DNA from 4 places in the Lactococcus formosensis genome. Region 3 is predicted to be linked to each of the others. Evidence: predicted binding sites of a transcription regulator. Region 3 holds the regulator's gene; each other region holds the start of a gene.
What was found. The regulator Rex, encoded in region 3, represses fermentation and respiration genes when NADH is low (regulators of the CRP and FNR family bind a similar motif). The targets are predictions, from matches to a motif close to TTGTGAANTANTTCACAA.

Region 1 (5,887 bases), 920 kb from region 3:
GGTCAGCCATCGCCATTCCTTCAGACATATCGTGGGTAACAAAAACCGTTGTGATTTTTAAGGTTTTTTGTAAATCTTTGACCAGTTCCTGTAGCTGTTTACGGGAGATAGGATCTAAAGCGGAGAAAGGTTCGTCCATTAAAATAATCTTTGGTTTACAGGCGATAGCACGTAAAATACCAATCCGCTGTGCTTCACCCCCAGAAAGTTCGTGAGGATAGCGGTTAAGATACTTTTCGGCATCTAGACCAACTAAAGGAAGGAGTTCGAGTACACGCTCACGTATTTCTCTTTTGCTCCAACCTTTCATGGTTGGGATGATACTAATATTTTCTAAAACGGTCATGTTAGGAAAGAGCGCAATTTGTTGGAGAACATATCCTATTTGAAGACGCAAGTCCCTTAAGTTAATTGTTTGAATATCTTGATCATCAATGAGAACCTGTCCTTGATTGGGTTCGATGAGCCGGTTAATCATCTTGAGTAATGTTGTTTTTCCACCACCCGAAGAGCCTGCGAGGACAAAAAACTCATGACTTTTTATGGATAAGTTGATATCTGAAAGTACGGCTTTGTCTCCGTATTTTTTAGTAACATTTTTAAATGTAATAGTCATAGTGTCATTTTAACATTTTATCTTTCAGTTCTTTCAGGAAATGGATTGCTATTTTTCTGGATGGAAGGGTATAGAAAAAGCCCTCAAAGAGGACTTTTTTATTTAAAGCCATTTTCTAAAGTTTCAATAACCGTCAAAATTTGCTCATCCAAAACAAGTTTTTCAGCTCCATTCACGATTGACTCATAAGCCGCATCATAGACACGACCATAATCGCCTGAAACTGTAGGAATTGACTTTTCAATACGATCTCCATTTTGATTGTAGTATGTCAATTGAGCAAAATCTTGCGGTGTATCGGCCCCAAAACCTTCATTTCCTGGGAAGATTCCTACCTTCAAATCATTTTCCTGTTGATCAACGTTTTCTTTAATTAAAGTTCCTCTAGAACCATAAAGCACCCATTTGGGACGTTTGAGCGCAGCCAGTTCAGTGGCTTGGACGGTTGCTCGGAAATCAGTGTAAAGCAAGTTTACAGAGAAGTAATCGTCCACAGCATTTGAATCGCGTGTTGAACGGATATCGTACTGTACATCTTTTGGATGTCCAAAGAGTGAAACCATTTGGTCAACCATGTGTACACCATGGCCATACCAGGCGCCGTCAAAGTTTTTTCCAGCAGTTGCATCTGTTGGACGATAGTGATCCATAGTGACAGTAATGTCAAGCAAATCTCCTAAGTAACCCGCATCCAAAACTTTTTTAATCGTCAAAAAATCACTGTCAAAACGACGGTTTTGGAAAGGCATAAAGAAGAGATTATTTTCTTGAGCGATACCAACTAATTCTTTGGCTTGTTCTAACGTTTCCACTAACGGTTTATCACAGATAACATTTTTTCCACCCAGTAAAAGCTTTTTACTCGTTTCGTAATGTGCAGCACCTGGAGTGACGACAACGACTAAATCAATTGAATCATCTTGAATAATATCATTGATGTCTGTTGAAAAAACGGTTCCTTCAGCCTCAAGAATAGCTTGCTCAGGACGTTTACCTAGGCTACGATTGACAATGCGCGCAATGTTGAAGTGCTCACGAATTTTAACATACGGAATATGATAGCGATTGGTGGACTTCCCAAAACCAACATAAGCAATGTTTAACTTTTTCATGCTTTCTTCTCTTTTTTCTTTTTAGCTAAGTGTTGTTTTTTTAATTCTTCAATTTTTGACAACTTGTCTGTCTTTTTATTTGAATTTTTCTCGTGGAATTTTTGGACAGAGGCTTGTCCTTTATAGTCTAATTGATACTTTCCCATAGTTCTCTTTCTCTCTATTTTACAAGGCGACGTTCGAAAGCATCCGAGGAGATACCCTCACTCAATATTTTCTTCGCCCATTCTTTTGCTGAAAACAATGAGTGATCACGATAATTACCACATTCTTTTTCGGCAACACCTGGGACATTATCCCAAGTGAAACTGTCTCCTGCGAGCTCTTCCAAAGATGAAGTGATTACTTTAGCAATCTCTTCAGCAGTTGGCTCGCCCCACATAATCATATGGAAACCAGTGCGACATCCAAAGGGAGAAAAGTCAATCATACCATCAATACGGTCACGTATCAGACTTGCCATTGAGTGTTCGATAGTGTGTAGTCCGCTTGTAGGAATTTCACCGTGATTAGGTTGCACAAAACGGACGTCAAAGTTGGTAATAATGTCACCCTTAGGGCCTGTTTCTGTCCCAATTAGACGCACATAGGGTGCTAAAACTTTTGTGTGATCGAGCTGGAATGATTCTACTTCAGCCATTTTTCTTACCTCCAGTATTCTTTAGTATTCTTCTATTTTACCATTTTTTGAACCAAAATTTTTTTGTCTGACCTCGTAAAGTGATAGAATGAAGCTAGAAAGTAAAGAAAAGGAGAAATTATGTCACTTACAGAAACTTACACTCTCGCAAATGGTATGACAATTCCAAAAGTTGGTTTTGGAACATGGCAATCTAAAGATGGCGAAGAAGCGTATCAAGCTGTTAAAACAGCCTTAGAAGTTGGATACCGTCATATTGATACAGCAGCTGTTTATGGAAATGAAGAGTCCGTTGGTCGAGCGATTAAAGATAGTGGGATTGCACGCGAAGACTTGTTTATTACGACAAAACTTTGGGCTGTTGGCACAACAGAAGATGCGCGAGCGGCTCTTGATGAAAGTTTGGAAAAATTAGGCTTAGACTATGTAGACCTTTATCTTATTCACTGGCCAAACCCAAAAGCATTTCGCCCGAACTTTGCAGAGCGCAATGCTGCAGTCTGGAAAGCAATGGAAGAAGGCGTACGTGATAAGAAAGTCCGTGCTATTGGAGTGTCTAACTTCCATCCACGACATTTAGAACCTTTACTAGAAGTAGCCGAAATTAAACCAGTTGTCAACCAAATTATGGTTAATCCCTCGGATCAGCAAGAAGAGGTTGTTGCCTTCAATAAAGCACATGATATCTTGACAGAGGCTTATAGTCCACTTGGTACTGGAAAAATATTTGCGGTTACTGAGTTGACTGATATTGCAGATAAATATGGTAAAACAGTTGCCCAAGTCGTTTTACGTTGGAGTTTACACAAAGGCTATCTTCCTTTACCTAAGTCTGTGACGGCCAGCCGTATTAAAGAAAATGCGGATATCTTTGATTTTGATTTGACCGAAGAAGATATTACTTTTATCGACAGCCTTCATGGTAAAGCGGGTCTAGCACGCAACCCAGACGAAGTTGATCACTAAAATAAGTTGAAAGACATTCAAATTGTAAGATTTGAATGTCTTTTTTTATAATTGACAGAATATAGACAGGAAGAATAATAAAGCGTTAAAAAAGTGTTTTATTTCACAAAAATGATTGCTAAAAAAGAATGAAAGTGCTATCATTTAATTGATAAAGAATTCACAAAGGAGAAACAAAATGAAAATTGGTGTAATTAAAGACCCAAAACAAGGTGAAGCGCGTGTAGGGATGACTCCAGAAAACGTAAAAATTCTCGTTGAAGCAGGTAATGAAGTATTTGTCGATAGCAATGCTGGTGCAGGTTGTGGTTTTACAAATGACCTTTACGAAGCAGCAGGAGGACAAATCGTTGATACAGAAACTGCTTGGGAAGCAGAGCTTATTGTTAAAGTCAAAGAGCCAATGGAATCTGAATATAAATATTTCAAACCAGGACAAATAATTTGGGGATTCTTACACTTGGCAGCGAACAAAGCTTGTGTTGAAAAAATGATGGAAGTCGGCGTAACAGCTATTTCTGGTGAAAATATCTCAATCAATGGTGTGCTTGAGTTGCTTAAGCCAATGTCAGCTATTGCGGGACGTCGTGCAGTTAATATTGGGCAATATTATCTTGAAAAACAACATGAAGGGGAAGGAATTCTTCTTCCTGGTATTGAAGGTATCGAGGCTGGTACAGTTGTTATCTTCGGTGGTGGTAATGCTGCAGAAAATGCTGCCGATATGGCTGTTGCTTTGGGATGTAAGGTTATTATCATTGAACTTGGTGATGCGCGTATCGCCCAACTTAAAGAACGCTATGCAGGCAAAACAGTTGAAATCGTTAAATCAACAACTGAAGCTCTGGAAGAAAATATTAAACTTGCAGATGTCTTTATTTCAACAATCTTGATTCCAGGTGCTAAACCACCAAAATTAGTTAAAGAATATATGGTTGAATCTATGAAACCAGGATCTGTTATCGTGGATATTGCTATTGACCAAGGTGGTACAGTTGAAACAATTGATCATGCAACAAACCATGCAGATCCAGTCTTTATCAAACACGGTATTATTCATTATGCTGTGCCAAATATGCCAGGAGCAACACCTCGTACAGCGACGATAGCTTTGGCTCAAGGCAATATCTCTTTCCTTAAGGATATTTCAGTCAAAGGCTTAGATGAGGCGCTGAAATCAAAAGAACTTTTATCCGGTTTGAGTGTTTACAAAGGAAAAGTCGTTTCCAAAGCACTTGCGGATTCAATCGATGTTACTTATACGGAACTCTAAAAATAAATCTAAGGAAAAAGAATTATGCCAAATTTAGCAAATCTGCCAATTACAATTAAAGATATTAAAAAAGCTCAAAATACTGTCAAACAATATGCACGTGAAACACCTTTGATTCAGTCAATGTTCTTGACTGCTAGAACAGGTGGTGAAGTTTACTTGAAACTTGAAAATATGCAATTAACAGGTTCATTCAAGTTTCGTGGTGCTTTCAATAAGATTGCTCAATTGTCCCAAGAAGAAAAAGACCGTGGAGTTATTGCTTGTTCAGCAGGAAATCACGCTCAAGGTGTGGCTTTAACATCAAAACTTTTGGGGATCAAAAGTATTATTGTTATGCCAAAAGGTGCACCGCAAGCCAAAGTTGATGCCACACGTGGTTATGGCGCAGAAGTAATGCTTGAAGGTAAACAGTTTGACGACTCCAAAGCCTTTTGTGAAGCTTACGCTAAAGAAAATAACATTACCTATATTCCACCATATGACGATGCAGAGGTAATGGCTGGACAAGGGACAATTGGTCTTGAAATCTTAGATCATCTTTGGGATGTTGACACAGTATTGGTACCAGTAGGCGGTGGTGGTTTGATTTCGGGTGTTGCTGTTGCCCTGAAATCCTTCAATCCTAATATCCAAGTTATTGGTGTTCAAGCTGAAAACTGTCATGGTATGACTGCATCCTTTAGAGAGCGTAAAAAAGTACACCATGACGAAGCTCCAACGATTGCAGATGGGTGTCATGTGGCTTACCCTGGGGAACTAACGTTTGAAGTAGTCAATCAAATCGTTGATAATATGGTTCTTGTGACAGAAGAAGAAATCGAATTGGCAATTAAAGATTTAATTCAACGTACAAAAATCGTGGTGGAAGGTGCCGGAGCTCTTGCTACAGCTGCTATTCTCTCAGGTAAAGTTGATGATTATGTGAAAGGGAAAAAAGTTGTTTCTATTGTTTCAGGCGGGAATGTTGACTTGGCCCGTATCGAAGATGTCGTAGATCACTTCCTGATTGCCAATGACAATGATCAATAATTTTTAAAGCAAAAGACTCTTAATTTCAGAGTCTTTTTTTGTATAGTTCAGTCTTTTTTTAATCGTGAGATAATTTACTCTGATATCACGAAATTCACAAAGACATGTAATTTAAATTAAAATTTAATCAAAGTGCAAAAAATCCTTGCATGAGTAAAAAAAAAGTGTTAAACTTACTGTAAACGGTTACAAAACGTGTAACTAAAAATTGAAAGAAGGTTATAGAATGACTTCAAAAGTTTTAACAC
Region 2 (5,887 bases), 160 kb from region 3:
AGCGAAAAGAGCTTTATCATACTATGGTGCCGCGCGTGTACTGGCGAACTTTCCCCTCCGTTATTCTTTCTGTTTTTATTATTGTGACTTTAGGTTTGGTTGCCTTATTTTGGTTTTTAAACCAACTCTTTTATGGGTTGAGTTTTGATGTTTTTACGTCAATGATGATTTTTGCCATCTTCTCTGGAATTTTAAATTATCTTTTGATCTTTGCCGTAGACACATTTTCTATCCAAATGATGATCAATATGCTTATTTTGGTTTCTGTTGGCGGACTTGTGGCAAGTATGGCTGCCAATAATAATCAATATTGGTGGCAAAAGAATTTTAGTCTTTTGGGAACGAGTGAATCTAACACAAGCTTGCAATTTAATATGACCTTGGTTGTTTCAGCTGCCTTGATGATTGCTTTGTTTGATTATATATTTGTATCAATACGCGAGAAGTTAGGGCACCGTATACGATTTATGATTTTGCAAATCTTATTAACTTTGTGTGCCATCTCTATCGCTTTGGTTGGCCTGATTCCTAATAATGGTGATGGTTTGGCTCACATTATGCATGATGTGGCAGCGCAGCTCATAGTCCTATTTATGAGTCTGTCTATCTTGGGAATTCGTTGGTTTTTACCAGACTTAGATAAAAACATGTACCGTATTTCTTATGGTTTAGCGAGTCTGATTGTTTTTGGTTACTTTTTATGGCATCCACTCTATTATTTAAACTTAACTGCATTTGAAATTCTTTCTTTTAGCCTATCCTTTGCATGGATTATGCTCTTGATTAATACATTAGTGAGGATATTGTTTAATCCACGTGTCGTTTATCAAGTTGATATCGTAAAAGACGTAGAAAAAATCACAGAAAAATAAGCTGTGTTTTTTTCATATACCAAAAGCAGAGCAGGTTTTTTTTACCTTAAGTAAAAGCTATGGTAAAATAAAGACGATAGGGAGGTTAAAATGAAAGAAGTAAAAGTATTTTATAATGAAAAATCAGGAAAAAATGACGAAAACGAAGTATTAAATACAATTAAAAATTTTTTTGGAAAAGAAGAAAACAAAGCCTCTCATGTGGAATATATCAATCCAGATAGCCCAGAAGATGCAGTACGTTTAGCAAAGAAAGCAAGTCAAGAAAACACAGATCTTGTAGTGGCACTTGGTGGAGATGGAACGATTAATAAAGTATGTGGTGGCGTATTTGAGGGAGGAAGCAAATCTATCTTAGGTATCGTTCCCAATGGTACGGTCAATAACTTGTCAAAATCACTCCATATTCCTCAGGATATAGAAGCTGCCTTGCAAAATCTCAATGAGGGGAAGTTGCAAAAATTTGATATTGCCAAAGTGAACGATAACTATATGATTTCCAGCTTAACATTGGGAATCTTGGCAGATATCGCTCAAAACGTGAGCAGTTCAGAAAAGAAAAAATTTGGACCTTTTGCTTACTTGAAGGATGCTTATAAAGTAATTCGTCATAATAAAAGCTATCGTATCGAACTCAAATATGATGGAAAAACAAAGGCCTTAAAAACAAAATTATTATTGATTACGATGACCGATACGATTGGCGGAAGACAGGCTTTATCCCTTGATGCTAAGGTCGATGATGGTCTCATCCGAGTGTATTCTTTGAAGGAAATTAATTTGTTCAAAATATTATTTCACCTCAACAAACTACGCAAAGGCCAACTCGAAGATTTTATGGAAATTACTTATTTTGACACCAATCACTTAGAAATAAGTGCCCAATCTAATAAAAAACAAGATATTCCTTATTCAAGAATTGACGGAGATAAAAGCTCGCCACTTCCATTGGACATAACGGTATATCGCAAAGGTTTGACTACGGTGGTTCCTAAATAAGAACTTTATCTTATATTATCTATAAAGCACCTGATGAATGCAAACTTAACAGTAAATGACAAATAGAAGTAAAAAAACCTTGCATTCCACTTGAATTGAAGAATATTTTCTGCTATACTTATATAGTTGTCTTTGTGGTCTCCCATAAAGTACAACCGCACGAGGTACCGTTCAAGTAGCATTAGCTCACGGTCCAAGGCGAGTCTTACAGCCGTTTTACGGCACAAAATCTAACAAGGAGGAATCACAATGTCAAACTACGCAATCATCAAAACTGGTGGTAAACAAGTCAAAGTTGAAGAAGGACAAGTTATCTACGTTGAAAAACTTAACGTTGAAGCTGGTCAAACTGTAACTTTTGACGAAGTTGTTCTTGTCGGCGGTGCTACTACTAAAGTTGGTGCTCCACTCGTTTCAGGTGCAACAGTTGTCGGTGAAGTTGAAAAACATGGTAAACAAAAGAAAGTTGTTACTTTCCAATACAAACCTAAAAAACACTCACACCGTAAACAAGGTCACCGTCAACCTTACACTAAGGTTGTCATCAAATCAATCAACGCTTAAGGCATGATTGAAGCGGTTATCAGGACAAAGCGAGATAAAATAGTTTCCTATGAGATCTCTGGGCATGCTGAATCAGGTGAATATGGCCATGATGTGGTCTGTGCAGCTGTGAGTGTGTTGTCAATTACAACAGCAAATAATCTCTATGAAATGGCAAAGATTAAACCTATTGCCAACATGGAAGATGGTTATCTTTATGTTGAAATACCTTTGAGTACTCCTGAAAGACAAGGCGAATTGGCTCAAACACTTCTCCAAGCGTTTGAAAATGCTATGCGAGAAGTATCAAATAATTACAGCCAATACATTACACTTAAAATTGAAAATGGAGGGCAATATAATGCTTGAACTTAATCTGCAACTCTTCGCCCACAAAAAAGGTGGGGGTTCTACTTCCAATGGTCGTGACTCACAAGCTAAACGTCTTGGTGCTAAAGCATCTGACGGTGAACTTGTAAGCGGCGGTTCAATCCTTTTCCGTCAACGTGGTACACATATCCATCCAGGTGCTAACGTTGGTCGTGGTGGCGATGACACTCTCTTCGCTAAAATCGAAGGACACGTTAAATTTGAAATGAAACGTGGTAAAAAACACGTTTCAGTTTACCCAGCAGTAGCTAAATAATGGTAAACGAGTCTCTCTTCGGAGAGGCTTTTTTTATAAATATAAAAGAAAAGACAATGAGGAAATCCCACTCTGTAGGGACAGATTCATGTCTTTTCTTTACATAAATACTTGAGTTTCCTGGATTAATTTGTGTGCCTCCCTAAAATGTAGGACATCATCAAAACCATATTTTGAAAGAAAATAGACTTGGTCGCAATATTTTTCCACCTCTTCTAAGATATGGGAGGTAAGCAGAATGATTTTTGTTTTGGAAAGCTCTTTTAAGATTTGGAAGGCTTTGGCACGCATCGCATTGTCAATCCCATTCATCAGCTCATCGACAATGATAAGGTCTGCTTCAAGGCTTACAGTGTAAATGAAAGCCAGTATTTCTTTCATTCCGAGAGAATATTTTTTGATTGGTCTTTTAAAGAAACGTGAAGCAGAAAATAAGGGCATGTATTTTTCTGCGTTTTTTAGCTCTGTTTTTGTCAAAACCTTAATATAATCGATCGATCGAAGGTTAGGCTCAAAAATATCAAGTGTTGCAACATGGGAAACTCTACAATGAATAATGTCTTGTTTTTCTTTACACTATATAAGACGTAAATACATCTTACTTTTCACTAAAAATATACCTTGTAGAATATAAAACAAAAATATCATATTATTCTAAAAAGACAGTGTTATTTTCCCTTTTCGTAAGTTAAGCGCTTTATTTATGGTATATTTACTCTATAATTTTGAGTTGCATTGAAGGAGAAAATAATGAAAATTGGTGTAGTAAAAGACTTGAAACAAGGGGAAGCACGTGTCGGAATGACGCCGGAAAATGTAAAAACTTTGGTAGAGGCCGGGCATACGCTATATGTTGAAAATAATGCAGGTTTTGGTGCTGGTTTTCCAAATGAGCAGTATATCGCAGCGGGAGCCAAGATAGTGGAACGTGAAGAAGCATGGGAAGCAGAAATGATGGTTCGCGTAAAAGAGCCCTTAGAGGAAGAATATCAATACCTTAAAGAGGGACAAATAATCTGGGGATTTTTACATTTACCTGCAAATAAAGCTTGTGTTGAAAAAATGATGGAAATGCATGTAACTGCTTTTTCGGCTGAAAATATCGCTGTGGATGGAATTTTTCCATTACTCAAACCTTTGAGTGCAATTGCAGGACGACGCGCTATTAATATTGGACAATATTATCTGGAAAAACAACATGGTGGACAAGGGATTCTACTCCCTGGTATTCCCGAAAGTGGTATCGAGGCAGGGCATATTGTCATATTTGGTGGTGGTACTGCAGCAGAAAATGCAGCAGATATTGCTTTGAGTATTGGTTGTTCTGTCCTTATTTTAGAGTTGAATGATAGACGTATTAAAGAGCTGGAAACGCGTTACGCTGGTAAAAAGTTACAGGTTGTGAAGTCAACAACAGAAGCACTTGAAGAGCACATAAAAAAAGCAGACGTTTTTATTTCAACAATTCTGATTCCTGGTGCTAAGCCCCCAAAACTTGTGAAAGAGTATATGGTGAAATCAATGAAACCAGGTGCTGTGATTGTTGATATCGCTATTGATCAAGGAGGGACGGTTGAAACGATTGATCACGCAACGAATCATGCGGAACCTGTATTTACAAGACACAATGTCATTCATTATGCAGTGCCAAATATGCCAGGGGCAACACCACGTACTTCAACTTTGGTCATGTCTAAAGGGAATATAGAATACTTGAAAAGAATTGCCGACAATGGTTTAGAAGAAGCACTTAATCTTAGTGAGTCGCTTCGCTCTGGTATGAGTGTTTATAAAGGAAAAATAGTTTCATCTGCACTTTCTGACTCAATCGGACTTCCTTATACAAAAATTAAGTAAAAGTTATTGGGATTTCCCAATACTTTTTTATATTCAAGAAAGGTGTGGAAGCGTATAAACCTTGAAATATGGTATAATGAGACAAAGATTATAAATAAAAGAACAGGAAGGTATTTGTTTGGCTAGACATTCCGTAGAATTTAAGTTGGAAAATCCAGAAGATGCAGTTTTACTTTTTGGTTCACAGGATAAAAATGCACAGTTGATTGAATCTCAACTTGCTGTTGATATAAATTATCGCGGGGAACGCATACAGATTTTTGCTGATAATGAAGTAGCGCCTGAGCAGGCACGTAAAGTTTTGCAGGCTCTTTTAGTTTTGATTTCTCGTGGTTTACCTGTCCATAGCTCTGATGCGATGATCGCAGTTAAAATGGTACTTGAAGATAATATCGAAAATTTCATCACACTTTATGAAATTGAACTCACTAAAGATGCTGTTGGTACGCCAATTCGGTTAAAAAACGTGGGGCAAAAGCTTTATGTAGACAGTGTGAAACAGCATGACGTCGTCTTTGGCATTGGTCCTGCTGGGACTGGGAAAACTTTTTTGGCTGTCGTTATGGCAGTTCAAGCATTGCGTAATGGTCAGGTAAAACGCATTATTTTGACTCGTCCAGCTGTAGAGGCTGGTGAAAATCTGGGGTTCTTACCGGGAGATTTACAAGAAAAAGTAGATCCCTATCTGCGCCCTGTTTATGACGCACTGTTCCAGATTTTAGGAAAAAATGCAACGGAACGTATGATGGAGCGTGGGATTATTGAAATAGCACCTTTAGCATATATGCGCGGGCGTACCTTAGATGACGCCTTTGTTATCTTGGATGAAGCACAAAATACAACAACGATGCAAATGAAAATGTTCTTGACACGTTTGGGCTTCAACTCAAAAATGATTGTCAATGGTGATATTTCACAGATCGATTTGCCGGCTAAGGCCAAATCTGGTTTGATTGACGCAAAAGAAAAA
Region 3 (5,887 bases):
AATAATCTTCCCTTTTATCACGGGACTTCTTATGGAACTCTAGATAAAGGCGTGGGGCATTTTGAATCGTCTTCTGTGCCGATTGGGGGAAAGAATACGCGGGCTGTACTTAGTGGACACAGTGGATTAGAAAACCAAGTTCTTTTTACAGATATCAAAAATCTGAAAGAAGGAGATATCTTCTTTATTAATATATTAGGTAAAAAACTCGCCTATGAAATTGATTCTTTTCAGGAAGTTCTTCCGAGTGAAGTAGACAAGGTGAAAATCGTTCCTGGTGAAGATCGCGTGACACTTTTAACTTGTACTCCACCAGGAATTAATACTTATCGCCTACTTGTAAATGGGAAACGTATTCCATATAAAGAAGCTATGTCTAAAAAGACGAGCAAGCGTAATATTTGGACCTATCAAACTGTTGTGATGGGGTCACTAGGACTTTGTTTCCTCTTGTTTGTTATCCTCTTTTTGCTTTATCGTATCTTCTTGAAACAGTCACGCAAGAAGGACCCAGAAATTTCGGCACGGGCCATGAAACGTATTCGCCGTTTGATAATGGTGACACGTGGTATGTTTGTCGTGATGCTTGTGATTATGATTTCTATTTTAGGTTTTGCTATTTACGGCTATTTCCGTATGCAGACACAATCTGCTTTGCCTAATATTAACGTGGGGAAGCAACACGAATTGTCCGCTTATAATCCAGATAAGATACTCAAAGCTGATTATGATGAAAGCAAAATTGCCAGCGTAAATGTTACTAATTTTGCGGAAAGTAGGAAAAATCTCCAACATACTGTCAATGATAACGGGATAGGAAAGCTTTATATTCCAAAAGAAGAAGTGAACTTGCCCATATTGGCCGGGATAAGTCAAACAAATTTGATGACCGGCGCTTCCACTTATAGACAAGGACAAAAATTAGGAAAAGGCAATTACGTCCTCTTGGCCCACAATATTTATAATGTCAATACAAATCAAAATGTCGATGTTCTTTTCAATCGCATCAGCAATCTCGTCAAGGGTGATAAAGTCTACGCGACTGATTTTCAGAATGTGTACGAGTATCAAGTGACTAAAAATGAAGTCATAAAGGACACGCAAGTCGATGTGGTGAATAGTGAAGTTAAAGGAACACCAATCCTAACACTCATCCGTTGTGAGGGAAATGTAGGGACAGTATACCGCCGTCTAGTTCAAGGGCGTTTAACAAAAACAAGCCCTTTAAATGCTAAGAGTAGTAAGACAATGAATTTAAGTATGACAGGCAATGTTTCCGGAGATAACTTGATAAAAACAAGCCCTATCTCTCCTTTTGAACAGCTTTCTATGGATCTAGCGGCACATATTATTTCGGATCCAATGCAAGTGATGATTCCCTTCTTTTTACTTTTGGTATTACCTATTTTATTTCTTAATTTTATTTAATCTCCAAATGATAAATGTAATAGTAACGAGGTGTGGCGCATATTAAAAATTTATTATAGAAGCAAGTGTAAATCCAGTCAAAAGGCTTTCATGTGGTTCGAACGTTATGGTATTGATTTTGAAAAGCAAAACATAAGTCAAATAACTATAGATGATTTGTTAAAAATTTTATCGCTAACGACAGAGGGCATGAATGAACTATTCAAAAATCCAGAAAGAATCAACCATAAAAATGAAGAAGAATTAGAAAAAGTAGCAGACATGAAGTTAAAAAGTGCACTTTACTATCTCAAAATGAATACTTCACTTTTTAAGACGCCTATTATTCTGGATGAAAATAATTACCTGATTGGCTATAATTCTGATGAAATACGGCGTTTTTTTCCAAGAGAATATCGTAAATTTTTATCTGACTTATGATATTTAAAAAAGACGAAATGATTAAAAAATAAAAAAGCATGGTTTTCAATCATGCTTTTTTATATGTTTATTTGATGTCCTTATTTGACATAAAGAATAAGAGGGTTTGAAGCTCTTTCGTTAAGTCAATCGACTGAACAACGACATCTTCAGGAACTTGTAAGCGCAAAGGTAAAAAATTGAGGATACCTTTAATGCCTGCTTTCACTAGAATGTCTGCGACTTCTTGAGCATTCTCTTTATTTACAGAAATAATTGCTGTTTTGATTTTAGAATCTTTAATATTTTTAGAGAAGTCAGCGATGTCGTAGATAGGAACGCCTGTAGAAGTTGTTGTACCAACGAGAGGGTTTTCTGGAACATCATAAGCTTGGGTTACACGCATTTTATTACGGTTTTGGAATTCATAATTGATAAGGGCACGTCCAAGGTTACCGACTCCTACGAGTGCGATATGTGTTTCTTGATCTTGTCCGAGTAATTCTCCAAAGAAATCACGCAAAGCGCGTGTTTCATAACCATAGCCTCGACGTCCCAGCTCACCAAAGAGTGAAAAATCGCGACGAATCGTCGCCGCATCCACACCAATTTTTTCCGAAATAAGTTGTGAGTTTGTGCGTGTTACTTGTTCATCAACTAAAAGTTTGAACAAGCGATAATATTGAGGCAAACGTTTTGCAGTTGCCTTGGGTAGTTGTTTATTAACTTGGGAGCCAGCCATGTTATCTCCTTTACATAGTCTTTGTGAATATTTTACCTTTTTTAAGGGGAGGTTGTCAAACAATTCTTTCCGGAATTATGCGGTTGAAGAAAGTTTGTGAAAAAAATGGAGAAAAATTAACAAAGAAAAAAGAGAAAAATTATCTTTTCACTTCAATTTATTTTTTCATTTAGTTCATCGAGTAAGCGAATTAATTCTTTCAAGTCTGAATTGAGCAGTGTACTTCTTAAATAAGCATATTGAACATGAAAAATTTGCTTATCTTCAGGTATTAGTGGTATCTTTATAAGACTATCCATATCGGCAAAAGGAAGAAAATCGGTCATCAAGGTTATGCCAACATTTGAGTTGACCAGTTGGCCAATAGTATGGATATCAGAAAAATTAAAGAGTACTTTTGCTTTTTTCTTGTATTTTTCATTTAAATTTTGGAAAGCTTCCATATGCACAAAGCTTTCATCAAGCAGGATAAACGGATAATCCAATGCTTCTTTAAATGAAATTTCTTGACGTGAGGCAAGTGGGTTATCTTTAGAGACAAAGATATAAAATTCGCGTTGATAAAGTAGCTTCACAAAAAGGTTGGGGTGCATCAGGGGAGCAATGCTGCCAATAAGGCTAAAATCGATTGTACCGGAGATAAGTTTGGCCAGAAGTTCCTCCGAGCCACCCGATACTAAATCAAATTTCGATAAAAAGCTAATCGCATTCTTATCGTTTAAGAGTTGAGCCAGGATTTTTGCTCGAATGATAGGAGGAAAACCAATATGATTTTGATGATTTTTAGAATGCTCGATGGCTCTTTGCGTCAGTGCCAACTCTTCTAAAATACTTTCGATATGAATCTTCAATATTTTTCCTTCATCTGTCAGGACAACTGTCCTGTGAGAAGGATCTTTGTATATTAAGTTACAGTTATAATATTGTTCCAATCTCTTTACAGCATAGGTAATTGTCGGCTGACTTACCCCAAAATGATTAGAAACAGCAGTAAAAGACAACAAGTCTCCTAAGGCATTAAAGTACTCGAAATCATGCAAGTTCATTAGTTTAGACGCTCCTTTGACCCTTATATTCTATCACAAGTTTTCCGATTTGTTATAAATAATATTTATCATAACCCAAAGGTTTGACTATAATTTTTTATAAGTATTAAAATACATCTTGTAAGAATTTCTTATAGGAATAATAAATTTGGAGGACGTACGAATGCGTGCACATGAAATTTTAAACAATCCTTTTTTAAATAAAGGAACAGCATTTACTATGGAAGAACGTAAGGAACTTGGCTTAATCGGTCTTTTGCCACCTTATGTTCAAACACTTGAAGAACAAGCAGAACAAACTTACCAACATTACTTGGAAAAACCATCTGATTTGGAAAAACGTCATTTCCTGATGGAAATCTTCAATACAAACCGTACTTTGTTCTACTATTTGTTTAACCAACATATCGTAGAGTTTAACCCTATCGTATATGATCCAGTTATTGCTGAAACTATCGAAAACTACAGTCGTCTTTTTGTAGATCCACAATATGCTGCATACCTTGATATCAACCATCCAGAAAATATTCAAGAGACCTTGAAAAATGCAGCGGGCGATCGTAATATCCGACTGATTGTTGTGACAGATGCTGAAGGGATTCTTGGTATTGGCGATTGGGGCACACAAGGCGTTGATATCTCTGTAGGTAAATTAATGGTTTATACTGCAGCAGCCGGTATCGATCCAGCATCAGTTCTTCCTATCGTTATTGATGCAGGTACTAACCGTAAAGAGCTCTTGGAAGATTCAATGTATCTGGGAAATCGTCACGCACGTGTTTATGGTAACCAATATTACGACTTTGTTGATCAGTTTGTGGAAACTGCTGAAGCAATGTTCCCTAAACTCTACTTGCACTGGGAAGATTTCGGCCGTTCAAATGCTGCCAATATCTTAAACAAATACAAAAAAGAAATCCCAACTTTCAATGATGACATCCAAGGAACTGGTATTGTTGTTTTAGGTGGTATCTTCGGTTCACTTGATATCACAGGTGAAAAATTAACGGATCAAGTTTATCTCTGCTACGGTGGTGGATCTGCTGGTGCAGGGATTGCTGCCCGTGTTCATGCAGAAATGGTAAGTGAAGGACTTTCAGAAGAAGAAGCTTACAACCATTTCTTCATGATGGACAAACAAGGTTTGCTCTTTGATGATATGGAAGATTTGACTCCAGCGCAAAAACCGTTTGCTAAAAAACGTGCGGATTTTGCAAATGCTGGTAATATGACTGACTTAGCCAGTGTTATCAAAACAGTTAAAGCCACTATCTTGGTTGGTACTTCAACTGATGCTGGTGCGTTTACCAAAGAAGTTGTTGAAGCAATGTGTGCCAACACTGAACGTCCAGTAATTTTCCCAATCTCAAACCCTACTAAAAAATTGGAAGCAACTGCTGAACAAGTAATTACATGGTCTGATGGTAAAGCTTTTGTTGCAACAGGTATACCTTCAGGAACTGTCTCTTATAAAGGTGTGGACTACCAAATCGGTCAAGCCAATAATGCGTTGATCTATCCTGGTTTGGGTCTTGGTATGTTGGCTTCAGAAGCATCACTTCTTACTGATGAAATGATTGGTGCCGCTGCGCATTCATTGAGCGGTCTTGTGGATCCAGGTGCTGCTGGTGCTCCTGTGCTTCCTCCATTTGAATATGTTGCTGATGTTTCAATCAAAGTTGCAGAAGCAGTAGCGAAAAAAGCGCAAGAACAAGGCTTAGCACAGGCTCAAGAAAAAGATATGGTGAAAGCCGTTCGCGAGATGAAATGGTATCCAAAATACTAAGAGGTTAATGGATTAAAATGAAAAAATTAAAAGAAATAAAAATTTCAGGAATAAGTCTTCCTCTCTATGCCTTTTTTATGATTGTGTTGGCAGTGACGATAGGTTTAGGGAAATTGCCACTTAACATGGTGGGTATTACACTCCTATTAGTACTATTGGGGCACTTGCTTTACTTTATCGGTGAAAAATTACCCATTATGAATTCATATTTAGGTGGTGGGTCAGTCTTCACTTTGTTAGGTGCAACTCTCTTATCCTTTTTCCATATTATTCCTGCAAATGTGATTGATGCAGTAGGCAAATTTATGGGCGGTCAATTTGGTTTTCTTGATTTCTATATTGCAGCCCTGATTTGTGGGTCAATCTTGGGTATGAACAGAAGTTTGCTTGTCAAAGCTTCAGCTAAATTTATCCCTGTTGCTTTGGTGACAATGGTTGTTGGTTTCTTCGCTGTTGGTGGTATGGGAGTCTTGCTTGGCAATGGAT
Region 4 (5,887 bases), 760 kb from region 3:
CCCTTATAAAGTTTACGACAAATTTATCACTAAACTTCACGTCATAAATTTTATAAATATTTTTCAGCATTTTTAACTGAATCGGTACTAAAATTAAAGCATCAGCAATAGGTATCGGTAGAGCGCCTACGCCTGCAGCAGTAATCGAGGCTCCATGAATCGTTCTGTGAACCTTAGAAGCTTTATCACTGCTTATGGTTTTTTTCACAGGTTGAGGTATTGGTCCGTTTACCTCATTTGAAAGCTCCCCGCTCTTCCATTTTTTCCCCAACTTCAAAGCTTTTTCTCTTGCTGAACCTTTTAATTCTCTTGCCATCTCTCGTCCTCTTCATCAATTTCTTTCTGTATACGTTCAATTTGGTTAAGGTAATTTAAACCTGAATTCTTAAACTCATCTCTGATATGCTTGGTTTCAAGTATTTTATCTTTAACATCACTTGCCACATTACTTACAATATCAACTCCTATAGCTACCCCAGCATCAATAAAAGGCGCTGTTAAGGCTTTATTGAATTTGACGCTTCCTTTAGGTACTTTATTTGTGCTGGATGATTTTTTTGTAATTTTCTTCAATCCTTTTTTAACATTGCCAAAATTAATGTCTCCTATTGTACCTGAAAGACCTTTCTTAACGCTTGACTTTAACTGGTTTACTTCAGCATGATGTTCATCTATATTATTAGATTCAAATGTTTGAGGACTATAAAATTTTTCTTCGAGAAGAGCAAGCTCTTCTGAATCATTTTGAAGTCCTAAATATTTGTTAGCCTTCTTCAAAGCTGAAAAGAAACTCATCGTATCTATATTTTTCGTTTCAGCTGAAAAGTATTTGAGGGCTTGTTTTTTATCTTCCTTCCAATTTTTCAAACGCATATTTTTATTTACATTATAAACTATTCCTGCCATGTTTTCTTCCATAAAATCAATCATATATTGAATTGAGAAAGGATTATCTATAGCTTCCCCCTCTAAAATTATGTCAATTGCTCTTATCAAGATCGGCTCAAAACCTGTTTGCTTTTGAAATTTTTGTCTTAAATTATAAATAGAATGTTCATCCTGAACTTTGGTCAATATGGGAAATACTTGTACTCCAGTTTTAGCAATACGCTTCATGAAATCAATCTCAACATCTTCAATTCTATCTCCCATTGCATTAATACAATAAAAAATACAGTGAATATATTCGTTGCTATTTCGTGTTTTTTGATGATATTCGATTTTCTTTTCGATTGCAGTAGCAATTTTATCAATAGAACTTTTATTTAAAACAGAATGTACGCCTAACTTCTGATTTTCCAATTCTAATCCAAGAGTATCATAAAGAGCAAATATAGAATCCTCACTTGTATAAGGCAAAGCTGTAGACAATAGCATTGACAGGTCTTGCGTACCTCGACTACCTTGCCCTATCGTACTTTTCTCTTCTCCAAGCAGAGCGTTAATTAATGTTGATTTTCCAACTCCTGTTTTACCAACCACAATACAATTGAGCTTTTCCACAAGAGTTTCTGTTTCGTCTCTTTCAATTATTCGCTGTTTTAATATATCACTAACCTCAATCATTTCAAAGCTCCTTAGATTCCATTGACTTCATATCATTGATTAAATTATAGCATACTTAGGTTCATAAAATTTATATCAACACATAAAAAAACGCCTGCCACAAGTGACAAGCATTCTTTTATTCATAGTTTAAAAAGCTGATTAAGCTTTGTTTGCTGAACCGAAAACGTCGATACGTTCTTCAACTGATGCAGTGATTGCGTCGAAACCAGGTTTCAAGAATTTACGTGGGTCGAAGAGTTTTTTCTTCATGTATTCAGCTTCGTTAGCGTTAAATTCAACGACGAATTCACGAGTTGCTTTTGCAAATGCAAGTTGGCATTCTGTGTTTACGTTGATTTTAGCTACACCGTTAGCGATTGCTTCGCGGATTTGATCGTCAGGGATACCTGAACCACCGTGCAATACGATAGGAACATTTTTGCCCATAGCTTCAACGAGTGCTTCGTTCAATTTAGTCAAGTGATCGATGTGGAGACCTTTCCAGTTTTCTGGGTAAGGACCGTGGATGTTACCGATACCAGCCGCAAGGAAGTCAACACCAAGTTTAGCCATTGCTACTGCATCTTCGATAGGAGCAAGTTCGCCTTCACCGACGATACCGTCTTCTTCACCACCGATAGAACCAACTTCACACTCAACTGAGATACCTTTAGCGTGAGCTTTTGTGATAACTTCTTCAGCAAGTTTAAGGTTTTCTTCGATTGGAAGGTGTGAACCGTCAAACATCAATGAAGAGTAACCAACTTCGATACATTCCAAAGCATCATCAAAGTGACCGTGGTCAAGGTGAATAGCTACTGGTACAGTGATTCCCATTGATTCTACAAGAGTTTCAATGAGGAGTTTACACATTTTGTAACCACCCATGTATTTAGCAGCACCCATTGAAGTTTGGATAAGTACTGGAGTCTTTTTAGCTTCTGCTGCGCGCAAGATAGCTTGAGTCCATTCAAGGTTGTTTGTGTTGAAACCACCGATAGCGTAACCATTGTCACGAGCGGCTTGTACGAATTTTTCTGCTGAAACGATTGCCATTTCAAATTCCTCCGAATATTTTCTATTACTGTCTTAGTATAGCATTTTGTGAACTATTTTTCTAGTTATAAGTCGTGAATGCGCTTGTATTCTGGATTTTTTAGAAAGTCAGACCAGCTCTAATGATAATAAAAAGAGAGTTGCCTCTCTTCTTATTATTTAGTACGACTGTAGTTTGCTACGTCTTCTTGAATATTTTCGATAAATTGATCCAAGCTAATAACTTCAGTATCTGTTGAACCATAACGACGAATGTTTACAGTACCATCTGCCATTTCTTGGTCACCTACAACGATTTGATAAGGAACTTTACGTGTTTGTGCTTGACGGATTTTATAACCCATTTTTTCATTCGATTCATCAACAACGACACGCAATCCTTTTTCTTGGAGGCGTTTTTTGATTTCCCATGCGTAATCGGCATGAATTTCATTGTTTACAGGGATGATGATCGCTTGAGTAGGTGCCAACCAAGTTGGGAACGCACCTTTATAAAGTTCGATCAAGTAAGCTGTAAAGCGTTCCAGAGTTGAAATTACACCACGGTAAATCATGACTGGACGGTGTTTCTCACCATCTGCACCAACATATGTGATGTCAAAGTTTTCAGGGTTAAGGAAGTCCAGTTGGATAGTTGAAAGTGTTTCTTCATTACCTAAGGCTGTCTTAACTTGGATGTCCAGTTTTGGTCCGTAGAAGGCTGCTTCGCCTTCAGCTTCAACGTAGTCAAGATTCATATCATCCATTGTTGCTTTAAGCATACGTTGTGATTTTTCCCACATTGCATCGTCTGGGAAATATTTTTCTGTGTCTTCTGGGTCACGATATGACAGACGGAAGCTGTAATCGTCGATACCAAAATCACGGTACATTTCCATAATCAATTCAAGAATTTTACCAAATTCTTCTTGGATTTGATCAGGTGTCACAAATGTGTGACCATCATTCAGTTGCATCACACGTACACGTTGAAGACCTGAGAGTGCACCTGATTTTTCATAACGGTGCATTGTACCGAACTCAGCGATACGGATAGGCAATTCACGGTAGCTGTGTACATGGTGTTTATAGATAGCAATGTGTGATGGGCAGTTCATTGGTCGAAGCTCCATTTGTTCGCCATCACCCATATCCATTGGTGGGAACATGTCTTCGTGATAATGTTGCCAGTGACCTGATTGTTTATAAATATCCAAGTTCATCAAGTTTGGTGTGTTAACGTGCAAGTAGCCTGCAGCAATTTCACGGTCTTCTACGAAACGTTGGATTGTACGACGAATAGTTGCACCATCTGGCAACCAGTAAGCTGTACCGGCCCCCAAAGAAGCTTCATTAAAGAAAAGATCTAACTCACGACCGAGTTTACGATGATCACGTTCTTTCGCTTCTTCACGCATTCTCAAGTTTTCTTCTAGATCTTCTTTATTGAACCACGCTGTACCGTAAACACGTTGCATCATCGCGTTATCACTATTTCCACGCCAGTAAGCACCTGCCACGTTAAGCAATTTAAAGAATTTAATAAAGCCAGTTGATGGTACGTGTGGGCCACGGCAAAGGTCAGTGTATTCGCCTTGGCTATAGATTGTCAAACCGCCTTCATCTTCATTGTGTTCTTCGATAAGCTCAAGCTTATAAGGATCGCCAGCAAAGATTTCTTTTGCTTCTTCTTTTGTTACTTCTTTACGAATTGAAGGGAAATTTTCTTTGGAGATACGACGCATTTCTGCTTCAATTTTTTCCAAATCGTCGTTTGAAATTTGTCCTTCTTCATTATCAGTATCATAGTAGAAACCATTTTCAATCGCTGGACCTACACCAAGGTAAATATTTGGAAAATGACGACGTGCTGCTTGAGCAAATAAGTGAGCTGCAGAGTGACGAAGTAAACCAAAAGCATCTTCATGGTCAGGTGTTACAATTTCAAAAGTTGCATCTTCTTTGATTGGACGGGTCACGTCAATAAGTTTGCCGTTGACTTTACCAGCCAAGGCTTTTTTAGCCAAACCAGGTGAGATTGATTTTGCAATTTCAAGTGTTGAGATGCCTGCCTCAAATTCTTTGACAGCACCATCTGGGAAAGTGATTTTAATCATATAAGCCTCCAATTTTTTTGTTAACATATTTTAGTTTTGGGGATGAGCACTGAGGAAATAAAAAAACGCAGATCAATTCCCTCTAAAGGACGCGATCTGCGTGTTACCACCTTTTTAATTTTTTCGGCACAAAAAGCCTCAAAAATATCTCATCTTTGACGTAACGTGTCAGCCACGCTTTCTGTTCTCAGAAAGAATTATCAGAGTGGTATCTTTAGCAATCACAATACGAGTTCGCACCACACACTCGCTCTCTTTTAAAGAATTGGTTAAAGACTTGTCTCTAATGACCATTTTAGGATTTTCTTTATCTTTTGTCAAGCCCTTTTGAGTAAGTTTTTTGATTTTTTAGAAAATAATATTTATTTTTTCTCTGCAATCTCTTTGACAAGCTCAGCAAAAGCCATGTCTTCATTGAAAGGCGAGACATAGACATACTTTTCGCCACCATTTTCAAGGAAGTATTCTTTATTTTCTTCTTCAAGCTCTTCAATCGTTTCTAAACAATCTACCACGAAGCCAGGCGCAACGATAAGAATTTTTTTGATGCCTTGTCCAGGAAGTTTCTTCAAAGTATCATCGGTTGCGGGGGTTAACCATTCAGCAGGACCAAATTTTGACTGATAAGTTTGATAATGCGGAAAATCACCAAGCTCTTCCATAATTAAACGTGTCGTTTCCGTGCATTCTTCTGGATAAGTGTCGCCATCCGTCACGTAAGAAAGTGGAATACCATGATAAGAAAAGACTACAGCTTCAATGTCCTCTTCATTTGCAAGGGTTTCTTTTATCTTATCAGCAAAATATTTGATATAGAGAGGTTCTTTATAAAAGGAGCGTATAAACTTTAAATCCACAATATGATCTTTTTTCAAAAAGAAGTTCATCACACTGTCAAAGACTGAACCTACTGTTGTCCCTGAATATTGGGGATACATAGGAAGAACCGTTAACTCCTCCACCCCTTTGCTCAAGAGACTTTCCAGACTACTCTCAATACTCGGTTCGCTGTAGGACATCCCCATAGCTACCTCAACGTCAGGACAGATTTCCTGCAGATTTTTTTCCTGAGCTGCTGTGTAGGTAAGTAGTGGAAACTCGCCATCTTTGACAATCTTTTCGTAAAGCTTAGCTGATTTTTTCGGACGAGTATTAAGAATAACTCCGTTGAGAAGCAGTTGCCAGAG

Region 1: the regulator Rex is predicted to act here: its motif matches at 3,483-3,500, upstream of VNN39_RS04320 (alanine dehydrogenase).
Region 2: the regulator Rex is predicted to act here: its motif matches at 3,682-3,699, upstream of ald (alanine dehydrogenase).
Region 4: the regulator Rex is predicted to act here: its motif matches at 2,651-2,668, upstream of VNN39_RS05070 (class II fructose-bisphosphate aldolase).

The regions. Positions count from the first base shown of each region.
Region 1 is NZ_CP141721.1:874,582-880,468, forward strand. It holds gene VNN39_RS04295 (ABC transporter ATP-binding protein) at 1-616, opposite strand, end outside; gene VNN39_RS04300 (Gfo/Idh/MocA family oxidoreductase) at 715-1,728, opposite strand; gene VNN39_RS04305 (hypothetical protein) at 1,725-1,874, opposite strand; gene VNN39_RS04310 (S-ribosylhomocysteine lyase) at 1,889-2,368, opposite strand; gene VNN39_RS04315 (aldo/keto reductase) at 2,489-3,334, shown strand; gene VNN39_RS04320 (alanine dehydrogenase) at 3,513-4,607, shown strand; gene tdcB (bifunctional threonine ammonia-lyase/L-serine ammonia-lyase TdcB) at 4,632-5,639, shown strand; gene VNN39_RS04330 (glycine C-acetyltransferase) at 5,866-5,887, shown strand, end outside.
Region 2 is NZ_CP141721.1:1,953,202-1,959,088, reverse strand. It holds gene VNN39_RS09430 (DUF998 domain-containing protein) at 1-872, shown strand, start outside; gene VNN39_RS09425 (YegS/Rv2252/BmrU family lipid kinase) at 963-1,871, shown strand; ribosomal protein L21 leader region at 2,015-2,087, shown strand; gene rplU (50S ribosomal protein L21) at 2,121-2,435, shown strand; gene VNN39_RS09415 (ribosomal-processing cysteine protease Prp) at 2,439-2,783, shown strand; gene rpmA (50S ribosomal protein L27) at 2,776-3,060, shown strand; gene VNN39_RS09405 (AAA family ATPase) at 3,160-3,501, opposite strand; gene ald (alanine dehydrogenase) at 3,811-4,917, shown strand; gene VNN39_RS09395 (PhoH family protein) at 5,036-5,887, shown strand, end outside.
Region 3 is NZ_CP141721.1:1,795,979-1,801,865, reverse strand. It holds gene VNN39_RS08715 (class C sortase) at 1-1,428, shown strand, start outside; gene VNN39_RS08710 (ArsC/Spx/MgsR family protein) at 1,459-1,848, shown strand; gene VNN39_RS08705 (redox-sensing transcriptional repressor Rex) at 1,916-2,569, opposite strand; gene VNN39_RS08700 (LysR family transcriptional regulator) at 2,722-3,615, opposite strand; gene VNN39_RS08695 (malolactic enzyme) at 3,779-5,401, shown strand; gene VNN39_RS08690 (2-hydroxycarboxylate transporter family protein) at 5,419-5,887, shown strand, end outside.
Region 4 is NZ_CP141721.1:1,034,466-1,040,352, reverse strand. It holds gene VNN39_RS05080 (YcjF family protein) at 1-316, opposite strand, end outside; gene VNN39_RS05075 (GTPase) at 301-1,566, opposite strand; gene VNN39_RS05070 (class II fructose-bisphosphate aldolase) at 1,708-2,604, opposite strand; gene thrS (threonine--tRNA ligase) at 2,760-4,700, opposite strand; gene hemH (ferrochelatase) at 5,063-5,887, opposite strand, start outside.